2 regions of the Streptomyces spongiicola genome follow, and region 2 is predicted to be linked to the other one. Evidence: riboswitches for the same ligand, from Rfam matches in the RefSeq annotation. Region 2 holds a riboswitch; the other holds the start of a gene.

Region 1 (3,430 bases), 820 kb from region 2:
CCACGCCTCGACCGGGCGGGCGGGCTGCTCTACCGAGTACATCCACGCGATCTTGTGACGGAGCTGGGTCAGCAGCGCGGTGAGCCCCGGACTCCCGCACGCCTGGTCGAGGGTCTCGTGGAACCAGGCGCCGAGCGAGCGCAGGTCCTCGCCCCGGTCGCGCCGCGCCCGGTCCTGACCGAGCCGGACCAGTCCGCGCAGCACCTTGAGGTGCGCCTCGGTCCGCCGCTGGGCGGCCCGTGCGGCGCCCAGCGGCTCCAGCAGCTGCCGGATCTCCAGCAGGTCGGCCGCCTCCTGCTCGGTGGGCTCGGCCACACACGCCCCGGCGTGGCGGCGGGTGACGACGAACCCCTCGGACTGGAGGGTGCGCAGCGCCTCGCGGACCGGCACGCGCGAGACGCCGTAGCGGCGCGCCAGCTGCTCCTCGGTGAGCCGGCTGCCGCGCTCGAACACGCCGGAGACGATATCGCCGCGGATCGCCGTGCATACCGAGCGTGCGGGAACGCGCATACCGAACCTCCGCCTTAATCGCCGCGAAACCCCGTCGAGCGACGCCTGTTCAGGTGTTTCGGTGACTCTATGGCAGGTCGCCTGAATTTCCGAAGACCCATCGTCATCCACGGATATCTTTTGGCCTGAATACGCCGAAAACCCCGGCTCGGAGAGGAGCCGGGGCCACGGGTGAACGGTGCGCGCGTCAGACGCGGACGCCGTGCGAGCGGAGGTAGGCGATCGGGTCGATGTCCGAGCCGTAGTCCTGTCCGGTGCGGGCCTCGAAGTGGAGGTGGGGGCCGGTGGAGTTGCCGGTCGATCCGGCGAGGCCGATCTGCTGGCCCGGGGTGACCTGCTGGCCGGCCGAGACGCTGATCGAGGACAGGTGCCCGTACTGGGTGTAGGTGCCGTCGTGCATGCGGATCACCACGTTGTTGCCGTAGGCGCCGCCCCAGCCCGCCTCGACGACGGTGCCCATGCCGACAGCGACGACCTTGGTACCGGAGGCGGCGTGGAAGTCGACGCCGGTGTGGCTGCCGGAGGACCACAGGGCGCTTCCGGCGCGGTAGGCGGTGCTCACATGGGAACCGGCGACCGGAAGCGTGTAGGTCGCCAGGCGCTTGCGCTCGGCCTCCCGGGCGGCGCGCTCCGCGGCGTCGCGCGCGGCCTTCACCCTGAGCTCGGCCCTGAGCTTGGCCTCGGCCTCGGCCTTCTCCCGGGCCGCGGTCAGGGCGGCTTCCTGCTGCTGGGCATCCGCCTGGGCGCCGATCTGCTCGGCGAGCGAGTCGGCGGCGACCGCCTGGGTCAGTCCGGTGTCCTCGGCGGGGGTGGGCCCCCCGGCCTCGGCCGCGAGGGCCGGGGAGGCGAGGGAGCCGATGACGCCGGTGGTGGCGATGGCCGCGACGGAGGCGCCCGCGCGTTTGCGCGACAGGCGGCTCGGACCACGGTGCTTCCCGGTGGCACGGGTGAACGCCATGAAGTGGCTGGTCCTTTCCTTCCTTCTCGCCTACCGGGTTAGCTGACGGGTTCGGAGCAGGAAGGTCTCCTACGGGCCCCTCCGCACGAAGGCGAAGGCACCCGATTCACCCCGGGGGACATATGGGTCCCCGGCTCCCCAGGCTCGCGCCGGACGGGGACTCGGCGATGGCTGCCCGATGCCGCGGGTGCGGCGTGTGCAACCGGCGGACAGCGCAGAAGACGCTAAGCCGATCTTCGTTCAATCGCCAAACAGACCCGGAGATTTGTAGTGCACGCCACAGGGCAGACAGCGATCTTCCCCATCAAACCGGACACATCGGGGAGGCGTTCCGGGCAGGGGAAGGGGGCTCCCCCGGCACGACGCCGGGGGAGCCCCCTTCCCCTGCCCGGAACCCGGGCGGTCAATCAGCCGGTGACAACGGTCACTTCACCGATGTCGAGGGCCCGCACGGGCTCCTCGATCTCGGACGCGTCCCCGACGAGGACCGTCACGAGCCGGTCCACGGGGAAGGCGCTGACCACCGCGGCCGTCGCCTCCACCGTGCCGGTGCCGGCCAGCCGTGCGTACAACCGGGCCTGGTAGTCGTCCGGAAGGCCCTGCTCGACCTGGTCGGCCAGGGTGCCGGCCACGGAGGCGGCCGTCTCGTACTTCAGCGGCGCCACGCCCACGAGGTTCTGCACCGCGACATCGCGCTCCGCGTCCGTCAGGCCCTCGGCGGCGAGGGTGCGCAGCACCGTGAACAGGTCATCGAGCGCGGGACCGGTGTGCGGGGTGTCGACCGATCCGCTGATGGCGAGCATGGACGCCCCGGTCGCCCCACCCGGGGCCGCCGGGGCTCCGGAGCGCAGCACCTGGCCGAAGGCCCGTACGCCGTAGGTGTAGCCCTTCTCCTCCCGCAGGACGCGGTCCAGGCGGGAGGTGAGCGTGCCGCCGAGGCAGTAGGTGCCCAGGACCTGGGCCGGCCAGACCCGATCGTGGCGGTCGGGCCCGATCCGGCCGATCAGCAACTGGGTCTGCACGGCGCCGGGGCGGTCCACGATGACGACGCGGCCCGTGTCGTCGCCGGTGATCGGCGGCATCGGGCGGCTCTCGGCCGAGTCGCCCGTCCAGGCGCCGAGCGTGTCGGCCAGCACGGCGTCGAGGTCCACGCCCTCCAGGTCGCCGACGACCACGGCCGTGGCCGCGGCGGGCCGGACGTGCGCCTCGTAGAAGGCGCGGACCGCGGCCGAGTCGATGCGTTCGACGGTCTCCTCCGTGCCCTGCCGCGGACGGGACATCCGGGAGGACGCCGGGAAGAGCTGCCGGGAGAGCTCCTTGGCGGCCCGGCGGGCCGGGTTCGCCGTCTCGTGCGGGATCTCGTCGAGCCGGTTGCGGACGAGCCGCTCGACCTCGCCGTCGGCGAACAGCGGGGCCCGCAGCGCCTCGGCGAGCAGGCCGAGGGCCTTGGGCAGCCGCGAGACGGGTACCTCCAGGGAGAGCCTGACCCCCGGGTGGTCGGCGTGCGAGTCGAGCGTGGCGCCGCAGCGCTCCAGCTCGGCCGCGAACTCCTCCGCCGAATGCTTGTCGGTGCCCTCGGACAGCGCCCGGGCCATGATCGTGGCGACGCCGTCCAGGCCCTCGGGTTCGGCGTCCAGCGGCGCGTCGAGGAAGATCTCCACGGCCACGACCTGCTGTCCGGGGCGGTCGCAGCGCAGCACGGTCAGCCCGTTGCCCAGGGTGCCGCGCCCGGGGGCGGGAAAGGCCCAGGGCTTGGCCTCGCCGGGCTGCGGCTGCGGATGGAGGTCCATGGTCACGGCAGCGTCGGTCACTGGTCCGTCCCCTCTGCGTCGTCGTTGTCCCCGGCGTCCCCGGCGTCCCCGGCATCCCCGGCGCCGTCCGCCGGCGCGGCGGGCTCGTACACCAGCACCGCCCGGTTGTCCGGACGCAGCCTCGCCGCGGCGACGGCCCGCACCTCCTCGG
Region 2 (3,430 bases):
TCTGGTCGGAGTCGGCGACGAGCGCGACCTGCTCCAGGAACTCCGCGAGGGTGCCCGACCCCTCCTCGGCGCCGCGCTCCTGCTCGAACTCCAGGGCCACCGCCGCGAGTTCCTGGAGGTTCTCGATACGGGTCTCGTCCTGGGGGTCGGTGGACGCCTGGAGTTCGGCGAGATAGCCGGTCCGCTCCAGCACGGCTTCCAGCACCACCGCGGGACCGGCGCCCGAGTCGACGACGGTGCGCAGCTCCTCCATGAGCGTGTTGAAGCGCTTCACGGCGTTGGCGGAGCGGGCGGCCATGCCGTACGCCTCGTCGACTCGGCGCAGCGCCTGCGGGAAGGTGATCCGCTCCCGCAGCGCGAGGGCGTCGATCATCGCCTCGGCGCGCTCGCCGATGCCGCGCTTCGGTACGTTCAGGATGCGCCGCAGCGGCACGTTGTCCTCGGGGTTGGCGAGGACCCTCAGGTACGCCAGGACGTCCCGGACCTCCTTGCGCTCGTAGAAGCGCACACCGCCGACGACCTTGTAGGGCAGGCCGACGCGGATGAAGATCTCCTCGAAGACACGGGACTGCGCGTTGGTCCGGTAGAAGACCGCCACTTCGCCGGCCCTGGCCTCGCCGGCGTCCGCCAGCCGGTCGATCTCGTCGGCGACGAACTGGGCCTCGTCGTGCTCGGTGTCCGCGACGTAGCCGGTGATCCGCGCGCCCGCGCCCGCGTTCGTCCACAGGTTCTTGGGACGGCGGCTCTCGTTGCGCTCGATCACCGCGTTGGCCGCGGAGAGGATCGTCTGGGACGAGCGGTAGTTCTGCTCGAGCAGGATCGTGGTCGCGTCCGGGTAGTCCTCCTCGAACTGGAGGATGTTGCGGATGGTGGCACCGCGGAAGGCGTAGATCGACTGGTCGGCGTCGCCCACCACGCACAGCTCGGCGGGGCCGAGGTCGTCGTACCCCGTGCCGACCAGCTCGCGCACGAGGGTGTACTGGGCGTGGTTGGTGTCCTGGTACTCGTCGACCAGGACGTGGCGGAACCGGCGCCGGTAGTGCTCGGCGACCTCCGGGAACGCCTGCAGCAGATGGACCGTGGTCATGATGATGTCGTCGAAGTCCAGCGCGTTGGCCTCGCGCAGCCGGGCCTGGTACATCCGGTACGCCTCGGCCAGCGTCTGCTCGAAGCCTCCCCCGGAGCCGTCGGACCGGCCGGCACCCCCGGCCTCGGCGGCGAAGGCCTCCTCGTCGACCAGCTCGTTCTTCAGGTTCGAGATCTTGGCGCTGAACGCCTTCGGCGGGTAGCGCTTCGGATCGAGGTCCAGATCGCGGCAGACCAGTGCCATCAACCGCTTGGAGTCGGCGGCGTCGTAGATCGAGAAGGACGAGGTGAAGCCGAGCTTCTTGCTCTCCCTGCGCAGTATGCGGACGCAGGCGCTGTGGAAGGTGGAGACCCACATGGCGCGGGCGCGCGGGCCGACGAGCTGCTCGACGCGCTCCTTCATCTCGCCCGCGGCCTTGTTGGTGAAGGTGATCGCCAGTATCTGGCCGGGGTGCACCTCGCGGGTCGCCAGCAGATGGGCGATCCGGTGGGTCAGCACCCGGGTCTTGCCGGAGCCGGCACCGGCGACGATGAGCAGCGGGGAGCCGGTGTGGACGACGGCGGCACGCTGCTGCTCGTTCAGCCCGCTCAGCAGGGCGGCCGGGTCGATGACCGGGCGCGGGGCGCCGTCCCGGTAGAAGGCGTCACCGGGTCCGGGCTCGTCGAACCCGCCCTCGAAGAGGTCGTGCGGGACCTCCTCCGCCGGAAGGTGCTCGTGGTCCTCCGGCGGCGGGGGCTCCTCCGGGACCGGGGTCCGCCGGAGGTCCGCCAGGAAACTGTCGTCAAAGAGGCTGCTCATCGCTCTCCGAGTCTAGGCGGCCCCACTGACGGTCCGCCGCCGCCTTCCGGGGAATCAGTACCGGACACCTCTGGTCATGACACGGACACGCAGCGCCAAGGTAACGGAAATGTATCGGGCATATCGAACACCCTCCTTCACAGCAGCACCACACTTTGGCTAGCGTGCTCGCCCAGGCGGCCCGTACCCCCTTCGGCGAACCACGCCAGCCGGGCAGCCGCGCCGAATCCGTTGCTCTTGCAAAGGAGTTCGGAACCGGGGACCCACTCATCAAGCACAACCGGGGTGAATCGGGCCGGCCTTCACCCGGCCCGTAGGGCAGCCTTCCGTTCCGTCCGAACCCGACAGCTAACCCGGTAGGCGTTCCACGGAAGGAGATGCCGGCCTTGGCGTCGCACCGCAAGCCGCGCAGCCGCACACGTACCAGCACACCCGCCGTCGGGTTCACGACGGCCGCCATAGCGGGAGTCTCGCTCCTCTCGGCCCAGAACGCGACAGCCGGCACGAAGCCCACCGTCGAGGAGGTCCAGAAGAAGGTCGACGACCTCTACCGGCAGGCGGGTTCGCCGAACCAGGAGTTCGGCAGGGCGAAGGAGCACGGCAGGGCGAAGGAGGCCACCGGGCAGCAGCGCCGCACGGTGGACCGTTCCCTCGACGAAACCGCCGCGCGCACGGAGGCGTTCGGCGAGTCCCGGCGCGCCCTGGGCGTCCAGGCCGCGACCCCGGACCGCACGGGCGCCGTCGCCCCGGCCACCGCGCTGCTGCTCGCCGAAGACCCGCGGGTCCACACCGACCAGGCGCAGCCGGTGGACCTGCCGGCCGGGCAGCAGCACGGCGCCGTCACCGAGCACCGGACCCGGTCGGCCGAGGCCGCCGAACAGGCCGAGCGACCCGGGCAGGCCGAGCAGGCCGAGCGACCCGGGCAGGCCCGGCAGGCCGCCGGGAACCTGGAGCCGCTCACGGACTCGCAGGAGCCGCTGCGCGCCAGGAAGCAGGCCGCCCAGCAGAAGCTCGCGGGGGCGAGGGAGCTGCTGTCGCGGCTGACCGCCGATGACCGGACGCGGCTCGCCGAAGTCGAGCGCGCGAAGGAGCAGCAGGCCCGCCGGAAGGCGGAGGCCAGGGCGGAGGCCGAAGCCTCGGCCGGCACGGTGGCCGAGGTCGAGTGGCGGTTCCAGGAGCGCGAGCGGCAGGCATGGGAAGGGACGGACGGCGGCACGGGCACGGGCACCGCGACGGGCACGGGCACTGCGACGGGCAGGGAGGGCGGTTCCGCGACGGCCGGCGGCACATACGCGGCCAAGGCCGAGAAGGTGCTGTCCTTCGCGCACGCCCAGATAGGCAAGCCGTACGTCCGGGGCGCGACCGGCCCGAGTTCGTACGACTCCTCGGGGCTCACCCAGGCGGCCTGGCGCGCGGCGGGCGTCGATCTGCCCCGCACCACCTGGGACCAGATGGGGGCCGGGCAGCGAGTGGCCACGGCCGATCTGCTCCCCGGTGACCTGGTCTTCTTCTACGACGACATCAGCCATGTCGGGATCTACGCGG

The links. Region 2 has a riboswitch for cyclic di-AMP ahead of DDQ41_RS21210 (C40 family peptidase). Riboswitches for the same ligand answer to the same signal wherever they lie in the genome.
Region 1: another riboswitch for cyclic di-AMP. It lies ahead of DDQ41_RS24575 (M23 family metallopeptidase); the one in region 2 lies ahead of DDQ41_RS21210 (C40 family peptidase).

What each region holds. Positions count from the first base shown of each region.
Region 1 covers NZ_CP029254.1:5,623,298-5,626,727, reverse strand. The annotation lists gene DDQ41_RS24580 (GntR family transcriptional regulator) at 1-510, opposite strand, end outside; gene DDQ41_RS24575 (M23 family metallopeptidase) at 698-1,468, opposite strand; cyclic di-AMP (ydaO/yuaA leader) riboswitch at 1,482-1,645, opposite strand; gene DDQ41_RS24570 (M16 family metallopeptidase) at 1,876-3,279, opposite strand; gene DDQ41_RS24565 (M16 family metallopeptidase) at 3,276-3,430, opposite strand, start outside.
Region 2 covers NZ_CP029254.1:4,808,224-4,811,653, reverse strand. The annotation lists gene pcrA (DNA helicase PcrA) at 1-1,885, opposite strand, end outside; cyclic di-AMP (ydaO/yuaA leader) riboswitch at 2,096-2,264, shown strand; gene DDQ41_RS21210 (C40 family peptidase) at 2,263-3,430, shown strand, end outside.